3 regions of the Citrobacter freundii ATCC 8090 genome follow, and region 3 is predicted to be linked to each of the others. Evidence: riboswitches for the same ligand, from Rfam matches in the RefSeq annotation. Region 3 holds a riboswitch; each other region holds the start of a gene.
What was found. A riboswitch is a leader RNA that binds a small molecule or an ion and turns the genes downstream of it on or off. The one in region 3 is predicted to bind cobalamin.
Positions count from the first base shown of each region.

Region 1: another riboswitch for cobalamin. It lies ahead of G4551_RS08730 (ABC transporter substrate-binding protein); the one in region 3 lies ahead of G4551_RS14740 (cobyrinate a,c-diamide synthase).
Region 2: another riboswitch for cobalamin. It lies ahead of btuB (TonB-dependent vitamin B12 receptor BtuB); the one in region 3 lies ahead of G4551_RS14740 (cobyrinate a,c-diamide synthase).

Region 1 is NZ_CP049015.1:1,835,531-1,840,813, reverse strand. It holds gene cbpA (curved DNA-binding protein) at 190-1,110, shown strand; gene cbpM (chaperone modulator CbpM) at 1,110-1,403, shown strand; gene G4551_RS08735 (GNAT family N-acetyltransferase) at 1,579-2,088, shown strand; cobalamin riboswitch at 2,331-2,554, shown strand; gene G4551_RS08730 (ABC transporter substrate-binding protein) at 2,776-3,828, shown strand; gene G4551_RS08725 (FecCD family ABC transporter permease) at 3,895-4,962, shown strand; gene G4551_RS08720 (ABC transporter ATP-binding protein) at 4,959-5,283, shown strand, end outside.
Region 2 is NZ_CP049015.1:4,703,368-4,708,650, forward strand. It holds gene murI (glutamate racemase) at 1-256, opposite strand, end outside; gene btuB (TonB-dependent vitamin B12 receptor BtuB) at 201-2,039, opposite strand; cobalamin riboswitch at 2,105-2,291, opposite strand; gene trmA (tRNA (uridine(54)-C5)-methyltransferase TrmA) at 2,407-3,507, shown strand; gene G4551_RS22560 (YijD family membrane protein) at 3,590-3,949, opposite strand; gene fabR (HTH-type transcriptional repressor FabR) at 3,965-4,600, opposite strand; gene sthA (Si-specific NAD(P)(+) transhydrogenase) at 4,792-5,283, shown strand, end outside.
Region 3 is NZ_CP049015.1:3,014,207-3,019,489, forward strand. It holds gene G4551_RS14730 (cobalt-precorrin-8 methylmutase) at 1-321, opposite strand, end outside; gene cbiB (adenosylcobinamide-phosphate synthase CbiB) at 332-1,291, opposite strand; gene G4551_RS14740 (cobyrinate a,c-diamide synthase) at 1,288-2,667, opposite strand; cobalamin riboswitch at 2,756-2,930, opposite strand; gene pocR (transcriptional regulator PocR) at 3,263-4,174, opposite strand; gene pduF (propanediol diffusion facilitator PduF) at 4,378-5,187, opposite strand.

The DNA of each region.
Region 1 (5,283 bases), 1.2 Mb from region 3:
TCGCTAATCTCACTTTTCGCACCACACAACAGTCAAAAGCGCTGTTGGTGGTGCGCAATCACATCATTTAGACCAATATCCTTTCTTCCCGGTTGGCATTCGCCGTTATCAGGATTACCCTAAACTTAGCGGTGTTACCTGTTGTCGGGGTACACCTTCTTCAAGTGTTGATTTACACGAGAGAACGCTATGGAATTAAAGGATTATTACGCCATTATGGGCGTGAAACCGACAGACGATCTCAAGACAATCAAGACCGCCTATCGTCGACTCGCCCGTAAATACCATCCTGATGTCAGCAAAGAGACTGACGCTGAGGCCCGGTTTAAAGAGGTTGCTGAAGCCTGGGAAGTCCTGAGTGATGAACAGCGACGTGCCGAGTACGACCAACTGTGGCAGCATCGCAACGACCCTCAGTTCAGCCGTCAATTCCAGCAAGGAGAGGGGCAAAGCTACAGCGCCGAAGATTTCGACGATATCTTCTCCTCCATTTTTGGTCAGCATGCACACCAGTCGCGCCAGCGTCATGCCAGCCGCGGACACGATATTGAAATTGAAGTTGCGGTGTTCCTGGAAGAAACGCTTACTGAGCATAGCCGCACTATCAGTTACAACCTGCCGGTCTACAACGCATTCGGCATGGTAGAACGTGAAATTCCCAAAACACTGAACGTGAAAATTCCGGCTGGCGTCGGTAACGGCCAGCGTATCCGTCTGAAAGGTCAGGGTACGCCCGGCGAAAACGGTGGGCCGAACGGTGATTTGTGGCTGGTGATTCATATTGCGCCGCATCCGCTGTTCGATATCGTTAATCAGGATCTGGAAGTTGTCGTTCCTCTGGCGCCGTGGGAAGCTGCGCTGGGTGCGAAAGTAACCGTTCCGACGCTGAAAGAGAGCATCCTGCTGACCATTCCTGCAGGCAGCCAGGCCGGTCAGCGGTTACGCATTAAAGGCAAGGGTCTGGTAAGTAAAAAACATACCGGCGATTTGTATGCGGTGATCAAGATCGTCATGCCACCGAAACCTGACGACACCAGTGCCGCCCTGTGGCAACAACTGGCGGATGCACAAAAGACCTTTGATCCGCGCAAAGAGTGGGGGAAAGCATAATGGCTAACGTTACCGTCACTTTTACCATTACCGAATTTTGTCTGTACACCGGTGTGTCAGAAGAAGAACTGCATGAGGTTGTCGGCTTAGGGGTGATAGAACCCCATGAAGACGAGACGTTTGACGATCATGCGCTGACCGTAATGCGTCGCGCGATGCGCCTGCGTCAGGAGCTGGAACTTGACTGGCCAGGGATTGCCGTTGCATTGACGTTGCTGGAAGAGAACGCTCAGTTACGTCAGGAAAATCGCCTGCTGCGCCAGCGATTGTCTCGTTTTATCAGCCATCCTTAGTGTGTCAGGGCCAGCATGGTGCTGGCCCTTTTATTGTCCGCCCCGCGCTCTTAATGACATTGCGCAATCGCTGGTGACTACCGCGTTGGCGCGAGTAGCCATAGCAGCGTCAATATTGTTTTGAAAGTGGTCTTATTGTTATTATCGTATTCCACTCTAAGCTTGGATGCCTGCCATGACCCGATTAAGGTTTAGTGAGATGACTCACGCCGATATACCTGCTGTTCAGTCGTTCCTTATTAAGCATCTTAATTTGTTCTTCAATGCCGGGAGAGTCATGCCTGCTGCTGAAGAAGATATCTTCGATCTCAAGCAGCAGTATATTTTGCAAGAAAGAAATCTATTACTTTGCGCATGGAGTGAAAAACAAGAGCTCATCGCTACACTTGCGGTATGTCAATATGATGATCGTATCACTGAGCTACGTGGGCACTATAATTTGCCTGAAACGGCAGAAATTTGTCGTTGCTACGTGGATGCGCGCTACCGCAGACAGGGAATCGGAAGCCGGTTGTTTGCTTTAGCTCAAATTTTCTGCCAGCAGCAAAAATATAAAACCTTATATCTTCATACTCATCATTTCTTGCCTGGAGGGTATCATTTTTGGTTGCGTAAAGATTTTAGCGTCGTTATGGATATGCAGGATGAATGGCAATTGGTACATATGCAGAGATCACATTATTAAATTAACCCAACGCTAATTAACTGCGTTATTGATAACGATCAATATGATTAAATTGAAAAAATAAAACCGTGTTTATAGTTTGATCAATATCAATCAATTCTCATTTAGCTTTTTATTGTTATTTTCATGTATACATCCGAGATAAAGGATTTAAGCATAACCAACTGTAAAACATAACAATTTTACCAAAGGTGTGAGGTTTTCCCTGTTTATTCATACGGTTGACCTCGTTAACAATTGCCGTTAGAGTCGCTTTTGACAGCATTTCATTACATTTTTGTATATGAATAGGAATATGGTGAGAATTATTCAATTCAATTCCATAACTGCCCCCGCAACTGTAGGCGGATGCAGAATATCCTTGTGTGGTTAATAAGCCACAGGTCACTGTAAAGCTCGTCTTTATGGGAAGGCCGATATTCTGATTACCGTGAGTCAGGAGACCTGCTGTCAACGATGTATACCATTAAGTGGACGGGATGGTCCATGGGATGAATTATTTGACGTAAGCAGTAGTGTATTTATGAATAAGATTTTGGCTAAGTAAGGCTTATTTGCATTTGTTGCATATCTTCATTCTTAAAATTCACGATTTAATGTCATCTATCTTCATGTCTCCTCCCGATATATGGAATGAAATGAGCCATGACCAGACTTTAAGATTCTGGCATCAACGGGACGATGATAATGCACGCTAATTCTACATTTTTCTCTTCTAAAAAAACGCTTCTGGCTATTGTTGGAACCACTGTACTGTTGACTTCCGGTTTTTCTAACGCGGCAAAAACCGAATATCCTCTGACGATTAAAAACTGTGGACGCGATATTACCTTTAATCAGGCACCAACGCGCGTGGCAACCGTGGGTCAGAACAGTACCGAGATTCTCTATTCACTGGGGCTGGCCGATCGCGTCGTGGGTACTTCGTTGTGGTTTGGCCCGGTACTGGATGCTTACAAAGCAGCAAATGAAAAAGTTGCCGTCATTGCGCAAAATATTCCCAGCTTTGAAGGAATTGTGGCTAAAAAACCAGATCTGGTCGCCAGCCAGTTTGAATGGCAAATCGGCCCTGCTGGCACAGTTGCCTCATACGAACAGTTTAGTGAACTGAAGGTGCCCGTTTACACCGCGCCAGCTGACTGTGCTAAGGATAACGAAGATGGGGGTGATGGTGTTCGTAAGGGCATGTTTGATATTGCTATGGTGTATCAGGAAGTCGCCGATCTGGCAAAAATTTTTGATGTTCAGGATAAAGGCGAAGCGCTGATTGCCAGCCTTAAAGCGCGTGAATCAGCAGCAAAAAATAAAATTACCGGCATGGATAAGAATGTTTCTGCCGTGTTCTGGTTCTCAAGCGCCGATTTACAGCTCGATCCTTACGTTGCCGGGAAGTTTGGCCCAGCAGCATGGATAGCCCAAACGCTGGGTGTGAAAAATGTCATTGATTCTGCTGAAGAGTGGCCAACGGTGGGCTGGGAAACCATCGCTAAAGCTAACCCTTCTGTCATTGTGCTCGGTGAGATGAGCCGCCGACGCTTCCCGGCAGATGACTGGAAGATCAAGATGGAATACCTCCAGTCCGATCCTGTCACCAAACTGATTCCTGCCGTCAAAGAAAACCATCTGCCGGCCATTGACGTACAGACAATGAATGCCGGGATCAGAACTATTGATGGGGTGGAAAAACTGGCTGACGCTCTGGTTGAATATGGCTTAGCGCATCCGCAGGCTGCTCATTAATCTACATTTTGCGCTATATCACGGCACGGTATAGCGCATCTCCGTTACTCAGGAACGCAGATAATCATGAGTGATTCTCGCAGGATGCGTCGCGCTGTTGGTCAGCTTGCGGTGAGAGTCGGTGGTCATGCCGTTTGGGTCAGTGCGCTGATGTGTTGCGTACTACTGGCGGGGATTTCCATCGGCGAAACGTTTATCCCCTGGCGGCACGTACTCAGCACGTTGGCAAATCATCTTTTCGATACCCACTATCCTGTCGATGCACTGGATGCCGGGATCGTCTGGAACTACCGCCTGACCCGAGCACTGGTCTCAGCCAGCTGCGGCGCCTGCCTGGCTGTTTCCGGCGTAGTGTTGCAGTCGTTGCTGCGCAATGCGCTCGCCGAACCTTATCTACTGGGGATTTCTGCCGGAGCATCTACCGGTGCGGTGCTGATTGCGCTCACGGGACTGGGGGCTGGCATCATCAGTATGTCTTTAGGGGCGTTCATTGGTGCGCTGACGGCATTTCTGTTCGTTGCGCTATTGGCGATGGCCGCTGGCGGTAAACAAGGCGGCGGGATTACAACCCAAATCATTCTTGCCGGGATCGCCAGTTCGCAACTGTTCAATGCGATTACGTCGCTTATCATCACCCGCTCAGCAAACGCCGAGCAAGCACGCGGAATTATGTTCTGGTTGTTAGGCAATTTGAGCGGTGTACGCTGGCCCGATGTTGTCTTAGCTATTCCTACCGCTCTGGTCGGTATTGCGCTGTGCTTCTGTTATGCCCGCCACCTTGATGCGTTCTCCTTTGGCGCTGAATCCGCGGCATCGTTGGGCATTCCGGTCAAACGTACCCGCGCAGTACTGATTGCTGCTGTCACCGGCATGACAGCGATTATGGTCTCCATTGTTGGTGCGATCGGCTTTGTCGGTCTGGTGATCCCTCATGCCGCTCGTTTGCTGGTCGGCAACCAGCATCATCGACTGCTGCCGGTTAGTGCGCTTACCGGCGCCATTTTCCTCATTGTCGCCGATGTTATTTCCCGCACGTTACTACCCGGTCAGGTACTGCCAATTGGGGTGATCACGGCTTTAGTCGGCGCGCCTGCGTTTTCAATCATTCTGATAAGAGGAAACCAGAACAAATGACGGTAAACCTCGTACAGCCACTTGTTACCTCTGCGCAAGCCGTTATTGAAGCCTGCAATCTGCGTTGGAAGGTAAAGGGTAAGACGATTGTTGATGATATTTCTCTTCGCGTAACTCCCGGCGAGTTTGTCGGTATCATCGGTCCCAACGGCTCGGGCAAAACGTCACTGATTTCACTGCTGGCCGGTTTGCTGAAGCCGACTTCCGGGCACATCACTCTGCGGCAAAAAGCGCTCCAGCACTATTCGCGGCGTCATCTTGCGCAACAGGTGGCGCTGGTCGAACAACAGGCTGAAACCAGCGAGCGGCTTACCGCTTTAC
Region 2 (5,283 bases), 1.7 Mb from region 3:
AAAGGGGATAGCGCTGCTGGACAGCAGTCACAATCTCAACAACACGCTCGACGATAAACTCCTCGCTCTTCTCTCCATAAGGAAAGGCGACGTTGTCGAAAGCGTAGATATAGTGGAGATCCGGCAGAAGACGCCGGATCTCGTCATAGACCGACAACCCACCGACGCCGGAATCAAACACCAGCACGGTGGGACGGGGATCAGAAGGTGTAGCTGCCAGACAAGGTGTATTCCCGTCCTGCAGTTGCGTAGCCATAAACTGTCTCGTAATCTTTATCGAACAGGTTGGCGATTTTACCACGAACTGTCAGCTGTGAGGTGATTGGATATGACACGGCAAGATCCCACAGGCTAACTCCTCCCATTTTTACCGGCTGGTAGGTTACGTAGTCCGTGTCATAACGCGTTCCCAGGTAGTGATACGTCAGGCCCCAGTCAAAATCATAGACCTGCCAGTCAAGCTGGTATTTCACCTGCTGTTTAGAACGTCGTGCGAGCGGCTTGTCCGTAATTGCATTGCGCGAATCGACATAATCGTAGCTCAACGTATGTGCCAGCGGTCCGGTATCAAAGTTTGCGGTCGCTTCAACGCCTTTAATGCGTACTTTACCTTCGTTAAAGTATTTCTCGGTATGTGGGTCATAATCGATCATGTCATCGATATCGTTACGATACCCTGAAACTCGCCAGTTCACACCCGCCGTTAAGCCTTCAAACGCCCCTTCCCATTGCTTACTTTGTTCAGGATCCAGGTTCGAATTGCCGTAATAACCATGCAACTGCCCGAGATTAGGTGCTTTGTAAGATGTACCGTAGGACGCAATAAAGCGATAGCCTTCAATAAACTCCCATCCGGCGCTGGTTTGCCATGTGCCATGACGTCCAAACTCGGAGTTATCATCACTGCGCGCAGCACCTTCGAAAGTGAAATCACCCAGTTGCTGTAATCCCGTCAAGTAGAGGCCGGTATTTCGCTGGTCGTAACCGTCCGTGACATACCCGGTGCCAGGCTCCGTAGTTTGCTTTTGCCAGTCGACACCAGCGCCCACATTACCATGACCAACCACTATGCTGTTTGACCACTGCACATTATATTGCTTCATCTCATCCAGTGTGGCCGAGGAATCATAGCGGCCATAATCCGGATCATAGTTGTAGTCTTTGCTATGGCTATAGCTCGAAACCAGCTGCGACTGGATAAGCTCGCCATTAAAACGCAGTCCGGCATCCCAGCTTTGGCTGTAGAGTTTTCGGGTATCGAGGAGCGGCGAGCCAGGAGAGTAATATGAGTCGTAATTCGTGCGGTTATCATAACCATAACCGCGAACAAACCCGCTCCATGTATCGGAAAAGTTGTGTTCCAGCGCGCCATACAGCGTTTTACTTAAAAAACCGTCTTTATCGGGCTGAGCCTGAGAGCCGGTGCTGCCGTATGCTACAACATCAAAGCCTTTGGTATAGGCATAATCGCCCATCAGCGTGACGCGCGTATTTTCGCCGAGCTGTTGTTGGGTTGAGACATCGTAATTCTGGTAGCCATTGCTTCCCACGCCAGCGGTCAGTTCCGTCCCCGGCTTTTCGCGCGTGGTAATGATATTCACCACGCCGCCAATCGCATCAGAACCATAAACCGCCGAACGCGGCCCTCGAATGTATTCGATACGCTGCACTAACGAGACCGGGAACTGGCTGAGATCGGCTGCGCCGCTAACCCCTGCCAGGTTCAGGCGCACGCCGTCAATCAGCACCAGAACATGGCTGGCGTTGGTGCCGCGAATAGAGATAGACGAGTTTTGTCCCATACCACCGTATTGAGCGATATCGACGCCAGGCAGGCGACGAAGCACATCATTCACGGAGGTAGATTGCCAGCGATCGATATCCTGACGCGTAACAACGGTAATAGGAGCGAGTACTGCGCTACGAGGCTGCTGAAAACGGTTGGCAGTGACGACGAGAGTATCCGGGCGAGTGTCCTGTGCCCAACCAGAAAATGCCGTGACGGACAGCGCCGTGCACAGCAATGATTTTTTGATCATTGTAAAGCATCCACAATTTAAGAAGGATGCCGCAGGTCCCACCGATAGTACGCGATGATGAAAACCAGATGCGACGTTAGCCGGCAGGTCTTCGGGCTTGGAGGCGACTTAAAGAGACGATGACTTCCCGCGGCAATCCGCAGTGTCTGCACCAGGTGCGCTCATCTCTTACCTTCCTTACCGCTGCGCGTCAGCTCCAGATTTACACTGGATTCCCTTTTAACTCACAGGACCGGAAAACGGATGCTACAGTTTGTTACAACCTGGTGTCCAGACCGCGTATCACATTATCGGAAATCATCAATGACTGGACATCTGTTGAGCAATCCCTACAATCCCCGCGTACTTTTATTTTTCAGGACGCATCATGACCCCCGAACACCTGCCGACAGAACAGTACGACGCCCAGTTAGCTGAGAAAGTAGTGCGTCTGCAGAGCTTAATGACGCCATTTTATGCACAGGCTCCGGAAGTGTTTCGCTCACCGGTCAGCCATTACCGTATGCGCGCCGAATTCCGCCTGTGGCATGACGGTGATGACCTGTACCACATCATGTTCGACAGCCAGACCAAAAACCGTATTCGCGTCGACAGCTTCCCGGCAGCCAGCGAGCTCATCAACACGTTGATGACGGCAATGATCGACGGCGTTCGCAACAACCACGTCCTGCGCCACAAACTGTTTCAGATTGATTACCTCACAACCCTGAGCGATCAGGCGGTGGTTTCGATGCTGTACCATAAAAAGCTGGATGATGAATGGCGTAAGGAAGCCGAAGCGCTGCGAGATGCGCTGCGGGCGCAAAACCTGAACGTGCATTTGATTGGTCGGGCTACCAAAACCAAAATTGAGCTGGACCAGGACTACATTGACGAACGCTTGCCGGTTGCAGGTAAAGAGATTATCTACCGCCAGGTTGAGAACAGCTTCACCCAGCCGAACGCCGCCATGAATATTCAGATGTTGGAGTGGGCGATTGATGTCACCAGGGGCTCAAAAGGCGACCTGCTGGAGCTGTATTGCGGCAATGGCAATTTCTCGTTAGCCCTGGCGCAAAACTTCAACCGCGTACTGGCCACTGAAATCGCCAAACCGTCCGTGGCTGCTGCACAGTACAACATCGCGGCTAACCATATTGATAACGTACAAATTATCCGCATGGCGGCCGAAGAGTTTACTCAGGCGATGAACGGCGTTCGCGAGTTCAACCGTTTGCAGGGAATCGATCTGAAGAGTTACCAGTGTGAAACTATCTTCGTTGACCCACCGCGCAGCGGTCTGGACAGCGAAACGGAGAAAATGGTGCAGGCGTATCCGCGCATTCTGTACATCTCCTGCAATCCGGAGACGCTGTGTAAGAACCTGGAAACGTTAAGCCAGACGCACAATGTTTCACGTCTGGCGCTATTCGATCAGTTCCCATATACGCACCATATGGAGTGCGGAGTACTGTTAACGAAGAAGTAAGACTGAACGGAGGCCGGATAAGCACTACCGGTTCAGATTGCCGGATAGCGGCTTTGCCTTATCCGGCCTACAGCGACAACTGTTACTCCACAATTTCCTGTTTACGGTTACGCACTTTAAAGCCGATCCAGAACACCAGAATCACCGACAGCACCGCCGGGAAGAAGTTAGAGCCAATATCCGGATATTCAGCGCGTACCACGGTGCTGTACAGCAGAACACCGAGAATAAAACAGGCGGCGGCCAGGCCCGGCAATCCCACAGGCATGGTGCGGTTCTGATAGCGTTGATGCAGACAATAAACCGTCAGCACCAGCGAAATAATCGGGAATACGGAGAATGGCACAATGGAGCTAAACAGCGCCGCAAATGTACCATTGATCGATAAGCCAGCAACCAGCGCCAGCAGCAGCGTACCTTTATCTTGACCTGACTGTTTCATTGCTTGTCCTTCTCGTTACTCGGAGTGGTGCGTCATCTTCTCTTGTTCACGGCGGTACCAATAAAATGCGCCTTTCGCGATCATGCGCAGTTGCAATACCAGCCGCTCTTCTAGCTGTCGACGCTGTTCAGCGCCAACATCCAGTGCTTCTGCCCCGGCGCTGAAAACAATGGTTACCATGGCTTCGGCTTGCGCTTCAGTAAACGCACGAGGCATATGGTTTTCGAGTTCCAGATAGTCCGCAAGTTCCGCAATGAAGTGCTGAATTTCACGTGCGACCGCTGCACGAAACGCTGCGGATGTCCCCGAACGCTCGCGCAATAATAAACGGAAGGCGTTGGGATTGTTGCCGATGAACTCCATAAATGTTGAGACCGAGGTGCGGATCACACTCCCGCCCTTCGCGATACGCTGGCGCGCCTGGCGCATCAATTGACGCAGCATCAGACCGCTTTCGTCCACCATCGTCAGGCCGAGTTCATCCACATCGCGGAAATGGCGATAAAACGAGGTTGGCGCAATGCCCGCTTCACGAGCAACTTCGCGTAAACTGAGGCTGGCAAAACTACGCTCAGCGCTCAGTTGACTAAATGCGGCTTCTACCAGCGAACGCCGGGTTTTTTCTTTTTGTTGCGCTCTAACGCCCATCACGATGTCTGAATCCTTCCACATACCTTGCTGGCACTATACCAGAGATTAGGCGGTTGGCATGGCTTTGTGAATGATTGTTTACGCGCAGTTTGTGCTTCGACTTCGCAAAAAAGCACAACGATAATTGGGTTATCCTGACAACGATGTTACTATTCTGTTGCTTTTATGTATAAGAACAGGTAAGCCTGACCATGTCACATTCCTACGATTACGATGCAATAGTAATAGGTTCCGGTCCCGGCGGCGAAGGCGCTGCAATGGGTCTGGTTAAGCAAGGAGCGCGCGTCGCGGTGATTGAGCGCTATCATAACGTCGGCGGAGGCTGTACCCACTGGGGCACCATCCCGTCGAAAGCCCTCCGCCACGCCGTCAGCCGCATTATTGAATTCAATCAGAACCCACTGTACAGCGACCACTCCCGACTCCTTCGTTCTTCTTTTGCCGATATTCTCAACCACGCTGATAACGTTATTAATCAGCAAACGCGTATGCGGCAAGGATTTTACGAGCGCAATCACTGCGAAATTTTGCAGGGGAATGCCCGTTTTGTTGATGAACACACGATCGCCCTGGAATGTCACGACGGTACGGTGGAAACGCTGACTGCGGATAAGTTTGTTATTGCCTGCGGTTCGCGTCCTTATCGCCCTGTTGATGTCGACTTTTCGCATCCACGGGTTTAC
Region 3 (5,283 bases):
TCTCGGGTCACTGATGTAACAGCGGCATTCACCGCCGAATTTTGCCAGCAGCGTTTTATTGATCCCGGAAAGCGCCATCGTGGTGTCGGTATAAATCACGCTCGAACGGCTAAGCGCCGCACAAAACTGCTCCAGCACATCACTGGAAAACCACAGAATGTCCAGCCAGTCGAAATCTGCCGTCGTGTGAATGACCCGCTTGATAATGGCTTCATGTAACGGACTGGCAAACTGATAGTCCGGACGGGTTTCACGGATGATCTCGCCAATAATGTCGAAACTTTTGGCTTCAATCGCCTGGGGTTGCTGGATATATTGCATTATGTTGTCCTCAGGCTACACCGGCCCACAGCCACCGCAGCGCAATAAACAGCGCCAGTGCCAGCGTCGATGCCACCCACATCAGTCGAATCGTATGGGAAATGTCGTCTACCGAAATGTCGCGTTGCGCATCACCGATCCACGGTTTCTCAACGCGCTCGCCAAAGTAGTCATTAGGACCACCCAGACGAATGCCTAATGCCCCGGCTACGGATGCCTCTGACCACGCACAGTTTGGGCTGCTGTGGTTGTAGCGATCGCGCCAGCCAATCTGTAAAGCTCGCGAGCCGTCTTTACGGCATAAAAATGCCGCCACGCCCAGCAGCAGCCAGCTCAGTCTTGCAGGAATAAAGTTCGCGACATCGTCCAGACGCGCGCTGACCATACCGATAGCGCGGTATTTTTCATGTTTGTAGCCCACCATGGAGTCAAGGGTGTTTACCGCTTTGTAGGCCATCGCCAGGGGCGCACCGCCGAGAAGGAGAAAAAACAGCGGCGCGATAATGCCGTCTACGGTGTTTTCAGCCACGGTTTCCACCACCGCACGATTGATCTGTTGCGGTTGCAGTTGCGAGGTATCACGCCCCACTATCCACGACAGTTTTTCCCGACTCGCAGCAAGGTCACCGGCCCGTAGAGGACGTTCGACATCCTGTGCGGCATTCGCCAGGCATCGCCCGGCCAGCACGGTAAAGATCATCCATACCTCTACCACCCAACCCAACCAGGGGTGAACAGATTTTGCCAGTACCAGCACGCCCCAGGACGCAGCCCAGGTCAGACCAACCACCACAATCCACATCACCGCGCCACCAATGCGCAGCGCTCGGTCGCTATGACAATAACGCCGAATAATTCGCTGCACGGCAGAAATCAGATTGCCAATCCAGCGCACCGGATGCGGCCAGTTCTGCGGATCACCGATGATAAAATCAAGCAGCCAGGCAACACACCACGCAAGGATCGTCATAGCGCGCTCCTCGCGGCTGTCAGCCAGTGGCTAAGCATCTGCGGACGTTGAGCAAAATGAACGTGTAAATAGCTGGCAAAGGTGTTTCCAACCTGCCAGCCGCCGGACCAGGCTTGCAGCGTTTTACCATCGCGCACTTTGCGACAGTTCATCACCGCTGGCGTTTCAGGGGTAAAATCGGAATAGTGGAATTCATGCCCGCGCAGCACTTCCCCTTCTGCTGCTAACAATGTTTGCTGCGCGGCCTGCGCTTCGCAGTAGCCAAATCGGGTCAGACGTTTTCCCATTTTGCTGTGGCCGGGAATGATATCCGCCATCAGCCAGGTATCGCCGTTACTGTCCTCAAGCGAACTGCCGAGATACATCAGCCCCCCACACTCTGCGTAAATCGCGACGCCACGTTGATGTGCCGCTCGCAGTTGCTTCAGCATCGAGACATTGCGAGCCAGCGCCGCAGCATGTAGCTCAGGATATCCACCACCTAACCAGATCATCTGACAGTCGGGTAAGCAGGTGTCGTGCAACGGGCTAAAACGAACAATATTAAGCCCCGTACGTTCCAGCAGCGTAATGTTGTCCGGGTAGTAGAAGTTGAAGGCTTCGTCATCGGCAATTGCAAGCGTTAGCCCTGCTCCGGCATCTGCGGCAGGCAGCGCGGGCCATTCGGCAGCAGGAAGATTGGTTGACTGGCTTAATGTCAGCAGTGCGTCAATATCAAGGGTTTGCTCCAGCGTCGCGGCAAACTCCTGCCACGGTTGCTGATTGATAACCGACTCACGTGCGGTGACTAAACCCAAATGTCGTTCGGGAAGGGCAACACCATCCATACGGGGTACGTAACCTAAGACGGGTACATCGCAGTAACGTTCGATTGCGACTTTCAGTAACTGGTAATGCGTTTCGCTGTTAACTCGATTAACAATAACGCCGGCGATGTTCAGAGTGGGATCAAAATGCTGAAAACCCATTACTGTTGCGGCGATTGAGGTGGAAACGGCTTTGCCATCAACCAGTAAGATGACCGGACAGCCTAACTGTTTAGCCATCGCGGCGGTGCTGCAGTAGTTTGGGTCGGTACCATAGCCGTCATACAACCCCATCACACCTTCAATAACGGCGATATCTGCATGTCGCATCTGCTCGTTGAATAGAGCGTTCAGCGTGGGGACGGGAAGCATAAAGCTATCAAGATTGCGGGAAGCGGTACCGCATACCGCTGTATGCCAGCCGGTATCAAGGTAATCAGGACCCACTTTGCAAGGCTGGACGCGCAAACCGCGTTTTTTCAACAAGCTCAACAAGCCCAGCGTCACCGTGGTTTTACCACAGCCGCTTCCGGTACCTGCAAGAACAAATGCGTGAAAATTGGCCGCCATACCCTGATCCTGTTCAGGGTGGTAGGGGTGTAGAGATACCCAGTCTCTCGACTGTATGCATCTGAACCACCCACTTCCCACCGAAGTTGTTGGTAGTCACTGACAGGCAGGTCTTCTGGCTTAGCGTCATCCTCACCCGTCCTTCCCAATCTTGCGATCAGTGGTCCATACGGGGTCGTCAGCATCACAGCAGCGGGGGCTGCGGGGGATTCTCACCCCCTTCCCTACCACAAATGTGGCAAACCTGTCAGTTCAAGAGCCTGGTTAATTAAGCTCTCTGTTATGAGGTAAATTCACGACCTCATGACAATAATTCAGTTTAATATCTTTCCGAATTCATTCAGCCAATTTCCTGGCCTTTTCCCACATATTCATACGTTCACTTTTTGAATGAAAGTATCAGCTAAGAATAAAGAAAGTCATTCACACAGACACTGTATCTCATCACAAAAATAAAAACTGGTGCAGTTTATCCCTCTAATACCATTATTTTGTTGCGCTATGACAATTTATTGGCAGCTGTCATTATTTTTCATTTTATAATGACGGGCATAGCACCACATATCAAAAATCGGCAATAGCAAAATATTGCTATTTAAGCGGACTCTCCGCGTGAAATGACATTAATTTGCTGGCGAAATGCCTGCGGCGTAACCTGATACGTTTGACGGAACACTTTGCAAAAATAGCTGGTTTGCGAAAAGCCTAAATTACGCGCAATGCTGGCTATGCTCCAGTCACTGTGGCAAAGCAACTCTTTGGCACTTGCCATTCTCTGTTGGTTTACCCATGCGTTAAAACCGATACCCTGATATTTTTTGAACAATTTACTGAAATAGTACGGGCTAAGGAAAACATGAGAGGCAACATCTTCCAGACGCAACTCGTCTGATAAATGTGCATCAATGTAGCGCAGGGCTTTTTTCATTTTACTGTCATGGGGGTTGGTACTGCGGTTAGCGCGTACCGGCTCTGACTGCTGCGGGTTATCTTTGATAACAACAAAATTGAGTTGTTTCTTAAGGCAATTTTCGACGATGAGCTTGAGTAAATCCGCTGAGGCAATGACTCGAGAATAGTCCATCTCAGGAACATTACGGAACTCGTTGACCAGCTCTGGATCGGCTTGCCAGCGGTCATCGACGTTGAGAATATCAACGAGGCCTACATCGTTACTTAAGCGTACTTGTCCACAAAGCACAAACCCTACCAGGTGTCCCGCGATGACCAGCGGAATTGAGAAATCGGTAAGCCCGGCATGGCAGCGATAAATGCAGGGTTGATCGGACTTAGAGGCTTCCAACCCTCCACAGCGGTCGCTCATACGACAACGCGTACTATGCTGAGGATGCTGGCGCATCAACTGGCAAAAAGGAGTGAAATTAAAAAGCTCAGAAATTTCATCACCGTGAATATTGACAACCACAACAGCCAGACTGGTGGCCTGTGCAAAATCCTGTGCGATTTTATTAATGAGTTCTGAGTTCAGGGCACTCGCAGAAATCATGATAAAACCTCTCAGTTAATTTATTGTTATAAATAAAACATATTATTCACACATTCATTTTCATCTCGCGATCCAGCGCTCTGATGAAAGTCAGCATTGAACATAACAAAAGTCTCCCATTCTTGGGAGACTTTTTAAGCCGTTCAGGAAACCGGATCACGAAAACAGTTTTTACCTTTCAATAATAAACATCTTTCATGAAGCTAGCTCTCGTTTTCCTCCAACTTACACGAATTACACGGTAAATTTTTGCCAATAAAATAACGATAAATTGCTGCGCCCGCACAGGCGCCGATGATGGGAGCCACAATCGGCACGAAGAAATAAGGGATATCGCGCCCGCCGGTCATCGCAACATCACCCCACCCGGCCATCCAGGCAAACAATTTAGGACCAAAATCACGTGCCGGGTTCATCGCAAAGCCGGTAAGTGGGCCGGTTGATGCGCCGATAACAGCAACCAGAATACCAATCAACAGTGGTGCCAGAGGGCCTTTGGGAACGCCGTTACCGTCGTCCGTTAGCGCCATAATCATCCCCATCAGAATGGAGGTAATCACCACTTCGACCAGTGCGGCCTGCCAGACACTCAGTGCGGCGGCAGGATACGTGCTAAAAATACTGGCAAGTTGCAGGCTTTCCAGACTGCCGCGTACCATTTGGTGGGCTGATTCATACTCAATAAATAAACTGCCGTACAACAAATAGGCCAGCATAGCGCCACCAAAGGCACCCGCTATCTGAGCGACAGAATAAGGCAGTACTTTACGGCCAGGAAAACAGGCAAACAACCAAAGTGCGATGGTAATAGCGGGATTGAGATGGGCCCCAGAAATCCCGGCTGTCAGGTAAACTGCAAGCGAGATCCCCAAGCCCCATATGATGCAGATCTCCCACAATCCCAAACTGGCACCCGCGACTTTAAGGGCGCTCAGGCACCCAATACCAAAAAACAAAAATAGCCCGGTACCCAAAAACTCAGCAATACATTGCGCTCTTAGTGAATCGTTCATTGTGACACCTTCTAAGCAGAGTTCGTGTCTTTACCAGCGGACTCCTTGCTGGCAGGAAGATTACTTCAAGACTTACTATAAAAATCTGTATCGGCA